DNA from 3 places in the Kitasatospora sp. NPDC018058 genome. Region 3 is predicted to be linked to each of the others. Evidence: riboswitches for the same ligand, from Rfam matches in the RefSeq annotation. Region 3 holds a riboswitch; each other region holds the start of a gene.
What was found. Region 3 has a riboswitch for magnesium ahead of ACH4E7_RS29900 (NRAMP family divalent metal transporter). Riboswitches for the same ligand answer to the same signal wherever they lie in the genome.
Positions count from the first base shown of each region.

Region 1: it holds a riboswitch for magnesium, as region 3 does, so the genes downstream of both, ACH4E7_RS24075 (NRAMP family divalent metal transporter) here and ACH4E7_RS29900 (NRAMP family divalent metal transporter) in region 3, are expected to answer to the same signal.
Region 2: it holds a riboswitch for magnesium, as region 3 does, so the genes downstream of both, ACH4E7_RS12960 (magnesium transporter MgtE N-terminal domain-containing protein) here and ACH4E7_RS29900 (NRAMP family divalent metal transporter) in region 3, are expected to answer to the same signal.

Region 1 is NZ_JBIRFA010000017.1:21,805-26,629, reverse strand. It holds gene ACH4E7_RS24080 (MgtC/SapB family protein) at 1-50, opposite strand, end outside; gene ACH4E7_RS24075 (NRAMP family divalent metal transporter) at 154-1,848, opposite strand; M-box (ykoK) riboswitch at 2,227-2,403, opposite strand; gene ACH4E7_RS24070 (ABC transporter ATP-binding protein) at 2,571-3,341, shown strand; gene ACH4E7_RS24065 (FtsX-like permease family protein) at 3,338-4,825, shown strand, end outside.
Region 2 is NZ_JBIRFA010000007.1:307,189-312,013, reverse strand. It holds gene ACH4E7_RS12970 (alpha-galactosidase) at 1-1,709, opposite strand, end outside; gene ACH4E7_RS12965 (hypothetical protein) at 2,138-2,305, shown strand; M-box (ykoK) riboswitch at 2,625-2,803, shown strand; gene ACH4E7_RS12960 (magnesium transporter MgtE N-terminal domain-containing protein) at 3,113-4,480, shown strand; gene ACH4E7_RS12955 (NRAMP family divalent metal transporter) at 4,477-4,825, shown strand, end outside.
Region 3 is NZ_JBIRFA010000025.1:24,302-29,126, reverse strand. It holds gene ACH4E7_RS29905 (DUF3533 domain-containing protein) at 1-1,109, opposite strand, end outside; M-box (ykoK) riboswitch at 1,295-1,474, shown strand; gene ACH4E7_RS29900 (NRAMP family divalent metal transporter) at 1,819-3,495, shown strand; gene ACH4E7_RS29895 (winged helix-turn-helix domain-containing protein) at 3,659-4,051, shown strand; gene ACH4E7_RS29890 (hypothetical protein) at 4,119-4,592, shown strand; gene ACH4E7_RS29885 (glyoxalase) at 4,589-4,825, shown strand, end outside.

The DNA of each region.
Region 1 (4,825 bases), on a different contig from region 3:
ACGCCGGTGGCGAGCCGGACCAGGAACTCGACGGTGGTCAGGGTGTGCACGACGGCACCTCCTTCGGAGAGAACGCGGGGAACACGGGGAAAGGGGGCGGACGGGTGGCGAGCGGCTGCCCACCACCCGTCCGCGGGGGCTGTGATCGGCGACTCAGTGGCCGAGCGCGGTCTGGACGATCTTGATGATCACCATGACCATCGCGATCAGCAGGTAGGCCCGCAGGGCGCCCATGCCGACCTTGCGGGCGGTGGACATCACCGGCTTGCCGAGGGTCTCCAGCGGGGGCATCCGCCAGTTCTCGCGGCCGGTGCGGTCATGGGGGCACCCCTGGCCGGAGGCTGGGTGAAGGTCCTCCTTGGTGCCCCGGCGGCCGAAGGTGAAGAAGTACCCGGCGACCAGCACGCCCGTCACGCCGCAGCCGGCCATGATCCACAGGATCGCGTCCGAGCTGATGTCCGGCCAGACCACCGCCGCGGTGAGGATCATGGACAGCATCACCAGGACACCGACCACCGCCGAGGTGAAGGCGTTGGTCCTGGGCCCGTTGACCCACGGGCCCAGCACGGCCTTGTCGTTGCAGAGCAGCAGCAGGAAGACGGTGGCGGAGGGCAGCAGCACCCCGGCCAGCACCTGGACGAACTGGGTGATCAGGCCCTGGGTGTAGTCGGTGGACAGCAGGGTGATCGCGGCGGCGACCGCCACCAGGCCGGCGTACACCGCGTAGAAGCCCTTGGCGCCCTTGACCCCGCGGTGCAGCGAGTGCCTGATGCCGAACACGTCGCCGATGGCGTAGGCGGTGGACAGCGACACCGCGAAGGCGCCGATGATCGAGGCGTCCAGCAGCGCGATGGCGAACAGCACGCCCGCCAGGCGGCCGGCCTTGTCCTCGATGCCCTTGGCCACGGCGGCCGCGTCGGAGAACCGGCCGAAACCGTCGGTGCCCGCGAAGGCCGCCGCCGTGAGTCCGATCAGCGCGGCCGCGCCGACGATGACCACGACGATCCCGATCCACAGGTCGGCCTTCTCGTACGTCATGAAACGCGGGGTGATCCGCTTGTCGATGACGTACGACTGCTGGAAGAACAGCTGCCAGGGGGCGACGGTGGTGCCGACGATCGAGATGATGACCATCATGACGGCCGCGAGCTGGCCGGACCCGCCGGGCAGGGTGGGCGTCACGAAGTCGTGGGCCATCTGCGAGGTCCCGGGGTGGACCATGAAGTAGATCGGCACCAGCAGCAGCGAGCCGGCGCACAGGGTGACGGCGACGCGCTCGAAGCGCTGGAAGGAGCCGGTGAAGGCCGAGGCGATGATGATCGCCGCCGCCAGCACCACCGAGGCCGCCTTCGGCAGGCCCAGGTACCCGGCGGCCAGCGTGACGCCGATGAACTCGGTGACCAGGGTCAGCGCGTTCAGCAGGAAGAGGTCGATGACGCTGAACGCGCCCCAGAACCTGCCGAAGCGCTCCAGGATGAGACGTGCGTGGCCGACCCCGGTGACCGCGCCCAGGCGCAGCACCATCTCCTGGTTCACGTACAGCACCGGGACCAGCATCAGCAGCGTCCACAGCAGCTGGGTGCCGTAGTTCTGCCCGGCCTGGCCGTAGGTGGAGAAGGCACCCGCGTCGTTGTCGCCGACCATCACGATCAGACCGGGGCCGATGATCGCCAGCAGGGTCTTGAGCCGGGCGGAGAGGCCGTGGCGGGGGGTGGTGTCGTCGAGTCGGATGGTGCCGAGCGCGCCCTTGATGTCGCCCACGTGGGCGTCGTCCAGGACGGCGGAGCGGGTGGCGGCGGTAGCGACGGGGACCGTGGAAACCTTCGGGTCCAGCATCACGTTGGTCATGGCGGGGCCTCCCTGCCCCCTACCTTGAGGGGGCGTCAGGGGGCACGCAGCAGCGATCCCCCCTGCGGGCGCACGCCATCGCCTCCGCACGGCGGCGCTGAGCGGCGGCGGCCGTACGGACATGACGATGCGTCAGGCTCTTTGCGTCGAGGCGTGGTTGAGTGCCATGGAGGCACGACCGAGCCCCGAGCGAAGCGCCGGGTGAACGCGCAGGGAAGGTTGCTACCGCGTGCCGGACGTGTTCGAGAGCATGCGGGGGCAGGGGCGACTGTGGCCCGGACTAGGGCAGCCCATGTCTCTCGCCTCCTCCCGGCCGGGGGCGCACCGTCTGTGCGCCGCATCACGACACGGCAAGGAGCACACCGGTCGAGATGGACCGGTACACCCCAACTCGTCAGAGCTTTGGCACTCCACGGCGTGTCCAGCCTGTCCGGCCGGAAGCCACTTGGGGTCAACCCTTAAGTCGGGAAGACCTGTCCTGAACCTGGGCGTCTCTCGACGTCGTCGGGTCAGTGGCCTGTGTCCGTGAAGACGCCTCACCGAACGAGGTGCCTTTTCAAACCTCCCAAAGCATAGACCCGCCCGGCGGGTCCCTCTCACCTTTTCGGCCGATCTTCGACACCTTTGTAGAACCTTGACCAAGCCCGACCGCCCCACTCTCGCGCGTTCGGCATATATAGTTCACCGACATATACAGCTGAACAGCTCACGAGGGGGAAGTGTTGTCCCACACCGGTCCGACCTGGTCCGAGCCCGTCCTGCGACTGGCCGGGGTCTCCCGGGTGCACGGGCGTGGCGCCGCACAGGTGCACGCCCTGCGCGGGATCGACCTGACCGTGCACGCCGGCGAGTTCGTCGCCGTGATGGGGCCGTCCGGCTCCGGGAAGTCGACCCTGCTGACCCTGGCCGGCGGGCTGGACCTGCCCAGCGAGGGCGAGGTACTGGTCGAGGGCGTCGCGCTCGGCGGCCTCAGCCGGGGCAGGCTCGCCGACCTGCGGCGGCGCTCCGTCGGCTACGTCTTCCAGGACTACAACCTGATCCCGGCGCTCACCGCCGCCGAGAACATCGCCCTGCCGCGCGAACTCGACGGCGCCCCGGGCCGCACCGCCCGCCGGGAGGCGCTGGCCGCGCTGGAGGAGCTGGGCATCGGGGAACTCGCCGACCGCTTCCCCGACGACATGTCCGGCGGCCAGCAGCAACGCGTCGCCATCGCCCGGGCGCTGATCGGCGAACGCCGGCTCGTCCTCGCCGACGAGCCGACCGGCGCGCTCGACTCGGCCACCGGCGGTGCCGTCCTCGCCCTCCTGCGCGCCCGCTGCGACGCCGGGGCGGCCGCCATGATGGTCACCCACGAGGCCTCGCACGCCGCCTGGGCGGACCGGGTGGTCCACCTGCGCGACGGCGCCGTCGCCTCGGAGACCGCCGGACGCCGCTCCGGCCGCTGCCCGGCGGCCGTGCACCGCGCCAACTCGCTCGGCCAGGTGACGCGTTGAGGATCGGAGCAGCGAAGGTCGCGCTGCGCATCGCCCGGCGCGACGCGCTGCGGGCCAAGGGGCGCAGCGCCCTCATCCTGGCCATGGTCGCGCTGCCCGTCCTCGGGGTCACCGGCGCCGACGTGGTCCACCGCAGCGGGCAGCTCACCCCGGACGAACGGGTCGAGCGGGTACTCGGCGGGGCGGACGCCCTGGTCACCGGGCTCAACCCCGGCCGGACCGTCGAACAGGCCCCGATCGCCGAGGACGGCGCGTTCGCGGTCGAGCCCAAGCCCGGCCGGCAGCCCACCGCCGAGCAGCAGCGGGCCGCGAGCACCGACCCGGCGGCCCTGGTCAGCTCACTACTGCCGCCCGGCAGCGTGCTCACCCCGGCCCGACCCGGACCGGAGACCGGCGCGACCTCACCCGAAGGCCTGGTCCGCACCCTCACCGCCGAGGCCGACCTCGCCGACCCGGTCTGGCACGGCCGGCTGAACGTCGTCGAGGGTCGCGCCCCGAGTGCCCCGCACGAACTGGCCGCCACCCGGGCCTTCCTGGACCACGCCGGGCTCTCGCTCGGCGGCACCACCACCGTCCAGGGACTGGAACGGACCACCTTCACCGTCACCGCCGTGGTGGAGCACCCGGACGAGCTCGGCCGGGTCGAACTCGTGGCCCGGCCAGGCGAGTTGCTCGACCCGCTGGCCGCCGCGGCGGAGCCCCGCCGCCCCGCCGCCGAGCACGCCCCGGACGCCCGCAACGCCTGGCTGGTCCACCTGCCGAGCGGAATCAGCCTCGACTGGGCCGCCGTGCAGCAGTTCAACGCGTACGGCTACACCCTGACCGCGCGCTCGGTCGCGCTCGACCCGCCGCCGTACGGGGCCGTCGCCTACTACCGCGACTCCGCCCACGACAGCGACCCGGCCGCGGGCAACAGCACCAAGGTCGTGGTCGCCACCGTCACCGGGATGGCGCTGCTGGAGGTCGCGCTGCTCGCCGGGCCCGCCTTCGCGGTCGGCGCCCGCCGCTCGCGCCGCCAGCTCGCCCTGCTCGGCGCGGCCGGCGGCAGCCGGGCCCACGTCGGCGCGGTGGTGCTCGGCGGCGGACTGGTCCTCGGCGTGGCCGGGGCCGCGCTCGGCGTCGCGCTCGGCACCGGGCTGGTCGCCGGGCTGCGGCCGCTCATCGAACGGGTCGGCGGCGCGCGCTTCGGACACCTCGCGCTGCCCCCGCTGGACCTGCTCGCGATCGCCGGGATCGGGCTGCTCACCGCGCTGCTCGCGGCCGCGCTGCCCGCCTGGCAGACCGCCCGCCGCAGCGTCACCGCCGGGCTCACCGGGCGCGACACCGTCCGGCCGCCCAGCCGGGCGGTCACCCTGCTCGGCGTGGCGCTGATCCTCGGCGGCGGCGCGATCGCGATGTACGGCGCGGGCGCGGTGCAGCGCGGCCTGCCCGTGGTAAGCACCTACGACGCCCGCACGCTCACCGTGCTCGGCGGCTCCGTCACC
Region 2 (4,825 bases), on a different contig from region 3:
CACGTGCCGCCGACCTCCAGGACCAGGCCTCCCGTACCACCCGCGCTCAGCGCGTGGTACTTCCCGTCGCCCACGACCGCCGCCGGTGCGGTCGTGGCCTGCGGCGTGAGCCGGAACATCGCGACGCCGTGCGGAGCGACCCAGGTGCCGCCGACCGTGCCACCGGCCGCCACCGTGCCGGTGGCACCGGTCCACAGCTCCTTGTACGTGAATCCGCCGGTCAGCCCCAGCGAGGTGAGGTCGCTGCCGACCGTCTGCCAGTTGTTCGGGTCCTGGTTCACCAACAGCACGGCGGTGTCCCCGTTCGCCAGCTGCCGCTTCAGCACCACCGGCGCGGTCGCGGTTGCCGGCCTGGCCCCGACCAGGGTCGCGGGCTTGGCGAGCGTGTCCTGGTCGACGGCGATGACGTCGGCGTTCTTGAGGACCGCGAGGCTCGACGCACCGATGCCCGTGGACCACGTGTAGCCGTTCGCGCTGTGCTGCGACTGCCCGGCGGTACGGAGGTCGGCACCGGAGATCAACGGCGCGGCGAGCATGGACAGGACGGAGGTCTCGGTGCGCGACTCGTCGTCGGTGAACGGCTTGTGGCAGGTGCAGGTGTCGCTGGTGCCGTAGAGGCCGTACACGTCGTTCCAGCCGGTGAACATCATGTCGAGGTCGTTCCAGCTGCCCGGGCGCACGTTGCCGGGGTACTGAAGGGCGGTCTGCAGTTGCCCGTTCCACAGCACGCCGTCGAGCTCGCTGTCGCGGTCCCCGCCGATCCGGCACAGGTTGGCCACCTGCCCGCACCACACGCCCGTCGGGGCGTAGCCGGGCGCGGTGAACGGCGCGGTCCCGGCGGCCTGGACGACCGGGTCGGTGCGGGCCGGGTCGGCCGGGTCGAGGAGGTAGGGCACACCGGTGTGGGCGGGTTGGGCGGAGACGCTGAGGGTGACCTTCGGGCGGCCCTGGCCGGCGGAGGCGGCGTCGAGGGCCCGCTGGAAGGTCTGCACGCGGGCGTAGATGGAGCGGGTGAGCTCCCTGCCCTCGCCCTGGGTGTAGTAGTTGTGACCGTCGGGGCCGGTGATCTGCGGGCCGTAGGGGCAGTCGTCGTACTTGACGAAGTCGACGCCCCAGGAGACGAAGTCGCCGGCGTCGGTGCTCTCGTGGCCGAGGCTTCCGGGGTGCATCTGGCAGGTCTCGTAGGTGTCGGTGGCGTAGAGGCCGAACTTCAGGCCCTTGCTGTGGGCGTACCAGGCCAGGAACTGGATGCCGTTGACGGTCCGGCCGTCGACGGTCCGCGACGGGAAGTGGTCGGGGCGCGGGATCAGGTGGCCGGAGGTGGGGTCGTTGCCGGTGCCGTCCGTCCCGGTGACCGGGTTCCCGGCGGCGTCGTACAGCTGCATCGAGCCGTTCGGCGTCCGGACGAAGTCGGTGCTCTGGCCGTCCCGGTGCCAGAGCGACCAGCCGTCGTCGATCGTGACGGTGTTGTAGCCCGCCGCCACCAGGCCGTTGGCGGCCATGAAGTCGATCGTCTGGACGACCTGGTCCTCGGTGACCTCGGTGCCGAGGGAGTTCCACGAGTTCCACCCCATGGGCGGGGTGAGGGCGTTGCCGTTGCCCAGGGCGGCGGCCGGAGCGGCCGCGCCGAGGCTGAGGGCTCCGAGGCCGGTGGTGGCGAGTGCCAGCGCGAGCAGGGGTGCCGCGAGGCGGTGGGGAAGGAGGCGCACGGGTGCTCCTGTGGGGAGTGGGGGTGTGGGGGAATGACGTTGCGTCACGTGGTTTGACGGGGGCAGCCGGCCGGCCGTGGGGGGTTGAACCCGGGGATTTGAACGTTCAAAATCGCGGCCGAGGGCTCGGGTTCGGGCCTCGACCCATGAGCCCTTGACCCATGTGATCGGTGACATGTGTCATTTCACATGCCGCGCCGGGGTGTCGTCAACGGAAAGCGCACAGGCGGTCGCCGTCTCCCGCCCCCAACGGAGAGCCGGACGGCCGCCCTGCATCCACGGGGCCGGAACGGCCTCGGGCGGTTTCCGTCCGCGCCGGGAGAACGCCCCGAAGGAGCGGCGCCGGCGAGGCCCGAAGGGGTGAATACCGGCGGGGGTATATTGGTCGTGTCAGTCCATTCACCGGGGGCCGAGGAAGGGAGCACGGCATGTGCCGTCGAGTCGTCTGCCGCACCTGCGGAAAGCCGACCTACGCCGGGTGCGGGATGCACGTCGAACAGGTGCTGGCCGGGGTGCCCAAGTCCCAGCGGTGCGCGTGCTCACCGAAGGAGCGGGCGTCCGGCGGCTGGCTCGGGCGGCTGTTCGGCCGGCGCTGACCTTCGGGGACGGACTCCCGGCCGGGATCAGCACCCGGTTCGTCGTCCGGTGCTGCCGCACGCCGTACCGGACGGAAGCGCGGCGACGGCGGCCACGTCGCGGACGGCGGGCGGCAGGCGGGTTCCCCTCGGTGTCGGAATCAGCGTCACCAGGGGCCGCCCACGGGGAAGTTCGGCCCCCACCGCCGTCGGCCGGAGCACCGCTGCGCGCCCCCGGCCGTGCGCCCCGGCGGCTCCCCCGCAGGTCAGGCCCGGGTCAAGCTCGGGTCAAGGATTACGCTGCGAGCACCTTCAGGTCCTATCCTGGGGCCGATTTGAACAGACACCTCGTTCGGTGAGGCGTCTTCACGGACACAGGCCACTGATCCCACCCGTCGAGAGACGCTCCGGATCAGGACAGGTCTCCCCGGCTCAAGGGGTGACCCCAAGTGGCTTCCCGTCGGGATCGACCAGGGACACGCCGTGGAGTGCCAAAGCTCTGACGAGTGGGGGTGCCCGGGCATTGACGTCGGTCTCCCCCTGCCGTGCCGCCGCGACCACGATGCGCGGCCGAGACCGGGAGGAGGCGTGATGGACGGAAGTCCTGGCCATAGTCAGCCTTTCCCGATGTCGTCCTCGCCGTCCTTCCGCCGCCCGAGGCGCTCCCTCCTTCCCTGACCGATGCGGTCCGGCCGCTCCGCCCTCCCGTCCGTCCTGACGCGGGAGGCCCCGGCGCATGCCTGGAACCGGCGCCGCGGTCGGGGTCGGCGGTGACGTGCCGCCGGGCGGCCCGCTGCCCCGTCCTGTCGGGGCGAGGGGGTCCCCACCATGGCTGCCACCACCCTGCTCACGTCCGCCACGGCCCGACTGCGCGATCGCACCGTCGCCGCCGAGCGCCGTACCGCCGTCTCCCGGACCGTCCGTTCCTCGCTGGTCTCCGTCGCCGGGCTGGTCGGCGGCCCGGCCACCAACCAGGCCGGCGAGGAGGTGGGCCGCGTCGTCGACGTGGTCGCGCGCCTCTACGGGGCGGAGCCGTACCCGCCGGTCACCGGACTGATCATCCGAATAGGCCGCCGCCGCACCTTCATCGCCGCCGACGCCGTCGAGCGGATCCAGACCGGGCAGGTCCGGCTGCGCACCGCCCGCGTGGACCTGCGCGAGTTCAACCGCCGGCCCGGGGAGGTCCTGCTGGCCCGCGACGTGCTGGACCACCAGCTCGTCGACGTCGACGGCGTCCAGGTCACCCGCGCCGCCGACCTCTACCTGGCCCCGCTCGCCGCCCGGACCGTCCTGGTCGGGGTCGACGTCTCGCTGCCCACCCTGCTGCGCCGGCTCGGCCCGCGCCGCTGGCAGATCCGCCCCACCCCGGAACGCGTCCTGGACTGGCAGTCCGTCGCCCCGTTCGGCGAGCAGGCCACCCACGGGCCCGCCGAGGTGCGGCTGCGCGCCTCCCGCTCCGCGCTGCACCGGCTGCGCCCGGCCGACCTCGCCGACATCCTGGAGGACCTCGGCCGGCACGAGCGCCAGCAGCTGCTGGGCTGGTTGGAGCCGGAGCACGCCGCGGACGCGCTGGAGGAGATGGAACCCGCCGAGCTGGAGAACCTGCTGCGCGAGGTACCCCCGGAGCACGCCGCCCGGCTCGTCGACGAGATGGAACCGGACGAGGCCGCCGACGCCCTGCGCGACCTCGCCCCGGGCGAGCGCGAGACCCTGCTGGCCCGGATGCCCGAGCCCGAGGCGGCCGAGCTGCGCTCCCTGCTCACCCACCGCGAGGGCACCGCCGGCGGCGCGATGACCACCCTGCTGGTCACCGCCGGCTCCGCGCACACCGTCGCCCAGGTGCGGGCCGAACTCGCCGCGCAGGCCGAGCACCGCACCGACATCGACGCGGTCACGGTGCTGGACGACGACGGCCGGCTGATCGCCGACATCCCGCTGTTCGATCTGGCCGTGGCCGAGGACACCTCGGTGATCGGCGACCTCGTCTCCTGGCTGGACCAGTTCGGCCCGCCGGTGACCGTCCGGCCCGACACCCGGCTCGCCGAGGCCGCCGACCAGCTGGTCGCGGCCCGGGCCACCTCCCTGCTCGTGGTCGACGACTCCGGGCGCCCGCTCGGCCGGGTCCTGGCCGACGACATCCTCGACTCGCTCCTGCCCGAGCGTGGGCGACTGCACTTCCGGAGGCTCCTCAAGTGACCCGCGACCTCGACACCCTCGACACCGGACCGGACGCCGCCGCCGCGGCGTCCGCGCCGTCCGACCCGGGGCGCTCCGGCCGCCGAAGAGGCCTCCGCCGATTGGCCGCCGTCGCGATGGTGGCCGGCCCCGGCCTGGTCGCCGCCAACGCCGGCAACGACGCCGCGGGCATCGCCACCTACGCCAGCGCCGGCTCCCAGTTCACCTACGGCACGCTGTTCTTCATGGTGCTGGTCACCGTCGCCCTGGTCATGGTGCAGGAGATGGCCGTCCGGCTCGGTGCCCACACCGGCAAGGGCCTGGGCGCGCTGATCCGCGAGCAGTTCAGCCTGCGGCTGACCGCCC
Region 3 (4,825 bases):
AAGACGCCGAGGAAGCGGTAGAAGTCGGGCACCGCCTGGAGGGGGACGGTCGCCCCGGAGGAGGGCAGGGCCAGCGCGATGAAGACGAACATCGACACCAGCTGCCCGATCCCGCCGAACGCGGCGTTGATCGCCTGCACCCCGAGGCCCACGGCGAGGCTGGCGCAGTAGGCGAACAACCAGAGCATCGCCTGGTGCGGGGCGTCCATGCCGAGGATCCCGACCGTGCAGAGCAGCACCAGGCTGGTGGTGAGCAGCATGATCCCGGCCGTCATGACCATCTTGAGCAGCAGGGTCTGGGTGCGGTCGATCGGGACGGTGGGGCGGCGGGTGTGCCAGGGGCCAATCTCGCTGTCGCTGTAGCCGAGCGCGCCGTCGACGCCGTTGTGGATGATGTTGCCGCCGATGAAGCCGGTCAGCACGGCCAGCAGGGTGTAGTAGAAGGCGCTCAGGCCGAGGCCGCTGTGGCTGCCGATCGGGTGGCCGACCTTGGTGGCGACGGCGATCGGGTCGGCGAGCAGCAGCCGGGCGGTGGCGCCGGTGTCCGGGCCCCGGGCGCCGGAGGCCGGTACGGCGGCCAGCAGTTGCCGGCCGGCCGTGACGGAGGCCTGGTGGGCGGCGTTCTGGGCGATCTGCGCGGCCATCGAGGAGCCGAGGCTGCCCAGGCCCGGGTTGGTGAGGACGGTGAGGGTGGGCCGTTCGGTGGCCCCGCCGGTGGCCAGCTTGGTGACGGTGGCGGTGAAGTCCTGCGGCACGAGCAGCGCGCCGTAGACCTTGCCGGAGGCGAGCAGGTCGCCCACCCCGGCGGCGTCCGTCTGCCGCCAGTTGACGGTGTCGTCGGGGGTGCTGGCCACCACCGCCCGGGTCAGCTCGGTGCCGAGGTTCACCGTCCGTCCCGGTGGCGGCGGGCCCTGATCGGCGTTCACCAGGGCGATCGGCAGCCGGTGCAGATTGCCGGTCGGGTTGATGATGCCGCCCATGTAGAGCAGTGAGAGCACCACGGCCACCAGGCCGCACAGGATGCTCGGGAAGAGCCACAGTTTCGGGTGCCGGGCGAGTGCCAGCGCCCTCGCCTGCCGGGGAGCCCCCTGAGAGCCTGCGGTCGCCATGCCACCCCTCGGGTAATGGCCACGACCTGGTGCCGCTGCCGGGTACGGCGGGAAGTCGTTCCGTGGCGGCCTCGCGGTCAAACCCACGTCACCCGGGTGGGTGCCACACCTCCAAAAAAGGTAAAGGTTCTACCAAGTGCGCAAGTATCGAACTCCGGGCGCTCTATGCTTCTGGAGGTTTGAAGAAGGCACCTCGTTCGGTGAGGCTTCTTCACGGACACAGGCCACTGATCCGACGACGTCGAGAGACGCCCAGGGTTAGGACAGATCTTCCCGACCTAAGGGTTGATCCGAAGTGGCTTCCAGCGCCGAAGGGCGCTGGACACGCCGTGGAGTGCCAAAGCTCTGACGAGTTGGGGTGAACCGGCGGTCGCTTCATGCGCCGGCGAACTCCTTGCCGCGTCGATGACACGCACCACGGGGTGCGTCGGCCGGGAGGAGGCGAGAAACATGGATTGCAGTAGTCCGGGCCACAGTAGCCCCTGCCCCCGCCTGCCCTCGCACACCTCCGGCACGCGGTAACAGCCTTCCCTGCGCGTATATCTGACGTCGCATCAGCACCGAGCACCACGCACGCGGCTCCGCCGCGCCCGTACGTCCCCGTACGGGCGCACCGCCGCGCGCCGATGCGCCGTGCCCGCACGCAGGGGGAATTGCTGCTGCGCGCCCCCAACCACCCCACCTGCCAGGGGTTCACGGGAGGAACGTCATGACCACCAACGCCACGCTCAACTCCAAGGTTCCGCCGCCGCGTTCAGCGGTGCTGGACGACGCCCACGTCGGCGACATCAAGGGCGCCCTCGGCACCATCAAGCTCGATGACGACGCACCCCGCCAGGGCCTGTCAGCGAGACTCAAGACCCTGCTCGCGATCGTCGGCCCCGGTCTGATCGTGATGGTCGGCGACAACGACGCGGGTGCCTTCTCCACCTACGGCCAGGCCGGGCAGAACTACGGCACCCAGCTGCTGTGGACGCTGCTGATGCTGGTCCCGGTGCTGTACGTGAACCAGGAGATGGTGCTGCGCCTGGGCGCCGTGACCGGCGTCGGCCACGCCCGCCTGATCCTGGAGCGCTTCGGCAGGTTCTGGGGCGCGTTCAGCGTCATCGACCTGTTCCTGCTGAACGCGCTGACCCTGGTCACGGAGTTCATCGGCGTCACGCTGGCCGCCGGCTACCTGGGCCTGCCCAAGGTGGCCTCGGTGGTGCTGGCGGCGGCAATCATCATCGCCTCGGCCTTCACCGGCTCCTTCCAGCGCTTCGAGCGCGTCGCCATCACCCTGTGCGCCGGCTCGCTGCTGCTGGTGCCGATCTACTTCATGGTCCACCCGAAGACCTCGCAAATGGCGCACGACTTCGTGGTGCCGTCCATGCCGGGCGGCTCGGGTGAGCTGGCCGCAGTGATGCTGGTGATCGTCTCGATCGTCGGCACCACCGTCGCCCCGTGGCAGCTGTTCTTCCAGCAGTCGTACGTCATCGACAAGCGCATCACCCCGCGGTTCATGAAGTACGAGAAGATCGACCTGTGGATCGGCATCGCGGTCGTGATCATCGGCGCCGCCGCGATGATGGGCCTGACCGCCGCCGCGTTCGCGGGCACCGACGGCTTCGGGCAGTTCTCGGACGCGGGCGCGGTCGCCAAGGGCATCGAGGACAAGGCCGGCCACCTGGCGGGCGTGCTGTTCGCCATCGCGCTGCTGGACGCCTCGATCATCGGCGCCTTCGCGGTGTCGCTGTCCACCGCCTACGCGATCGGCGACGTCTTCGGCATCAAGCACTCGCTGCACCGCGGGGTCAGGGGCGCCAAGGGCTTCTACGGCATCTACGCCGGCCTGGTGGTCGCGGCGGCCGCCATCACCCTGCTGTCCACCGACTACACCCAGGGCCTGATGACCCAGTTCGTCCAGGTGCTGGCCGGGGTGCTGCTGCCCTCCGCCACCGTCTTCCTGCTGCTGCTCTGCAACGACAAGGCCGTGCTCGGCCCCTGGGTCAACGGCCCCAGGACCAACGCCTTCACCGCCGCCGTGGTCAGCGTCCTGGTCACCCTCTCGCTGATCCTGACCGCCGCCGTGGTCTGGCCGGACATCAGCTCGGACGCGATCCTGTGGATCATGGCCGCCTGCGGCGTGACGGGCGTGCTGGTCGCCGGGTACTTCTTCACCTTCGGCCGCCGCGGCACCAAGGAGGACCATCCCCCAGCCTCCGGCCAGGGGTGCCCCCATGACCGCACCGGCCGCGAGAACTGGCGGATGCCCCCGCTGGAGACCCTGGAGAAGCCGGTGATGTCCACCGCCCGCAAGATCGGCATGGGCGCCCTGCGCGCGTACCTGCTGATCGCGATGGTCATGGTCATCATCAAGGTCGTCCAGACCGCCCTCAACCACTGAACGGTCGACTCGACCACTCGGTACGCCACTTCACCCCTTGCCCCGTCACGGAGGTGACCAGCCACGGCCACCGTCACCGCACCGGACGGGACCACCCGGCTGGAAGCCTCCTGGCACCCCGGGCACTGAACCGACCGACCCCATCAGCCGAAGGAGCACCGCCATGGCCGTGCGCTACCGCAGGCTCGACGCCGTCTTCTCGGACCACGCCCCCGCCCGGCGCCCGATACCCGAACCGCAGTCCTCCACCGACCCGGACAACGGCCTGGTGGTGAACGCCGAACAGCGCACCGTCACCGTGGACGGTCAGCAACTCACCATGCCGTACCTGGAGTTCGAGCTGCTCGCGCACCTGGTCGGCAACCCGCTGCGGGTGCACTCCCGCCGTCAGCTGATGGAGACGGTCTGGGGCCGGCCGGACACCGGTGACACCCGCACCATCGCCACCCACATCGCCCGGATCCGCCGCAAGCTCGGCCCCGGCCACCGGGAGGCGATCGCCACCGTCCGGCAGATCGGCTACAAGTACGACCCCCGGCTGGTCCGGGCCGCCTGAGGCCGCCTGACCGACAGGGCCGCCTGACCGACAGCCACCCGGCCAAGTCATCGGAGGAGGACACCGCATGACCAGAACCGCCCTGTTCCCCCGGACCGGCAGAGGGACCGCCCTGTGCGGCGTCCTCCTCCTGCTCGCCCTCCAGGGCCTCGCCGTCGGCGTCGCGCCCGCCCCGCTACGGCTGTTCCTGTCCGGGGTGCTCATCGGCGCCTCGGTCGTCGGGCTGCTGCTCGCCCTGCTGCTGGCCCACAGCCGGCAGCGGGCGGGCCTGGCGGGAAAGGCCACCCCGGACGACGACGCCCAGTGGTTCAGCGCCCGCTCGCTGGAGGGCTTCCCCATGGAGCAGGTCCGCCCGCTCCTGCTGTCCCCCGGCGCCCCGGGCCTGAACCGGCTCTACACCGCCTGGGTGTTCGCCACCCACGGGCACGATCCGCAGTGGATCGCCCACCACCTCGACCTGCCCTCCCCGACCGCCCGGCTGCTGGTCACCGCGGCCCGGCAGCACGCCACGTCCACCCCGACCGGAAGGAAGCCGCGGTGATCACGGCCCTCGACCACGTCCAGCTCTCCGCCCCACCCGGCAGCGAGGCCCTGCTGCGCGCTTTCTACGGCGACGTCCTGCAGATGGCCGAGCTCCCCAAGCCCCAGCCGCTGACCGGCCGCGGTGGCTGCTGGTTCGCCGCCGACGGCGGCCGGGTGCGGCTCTACCTCGGCATCGAGGAGCGCTTCCGGCCCAGCACCAAGGCGCACCCCGGGATGGCCGTGTGCGAGATC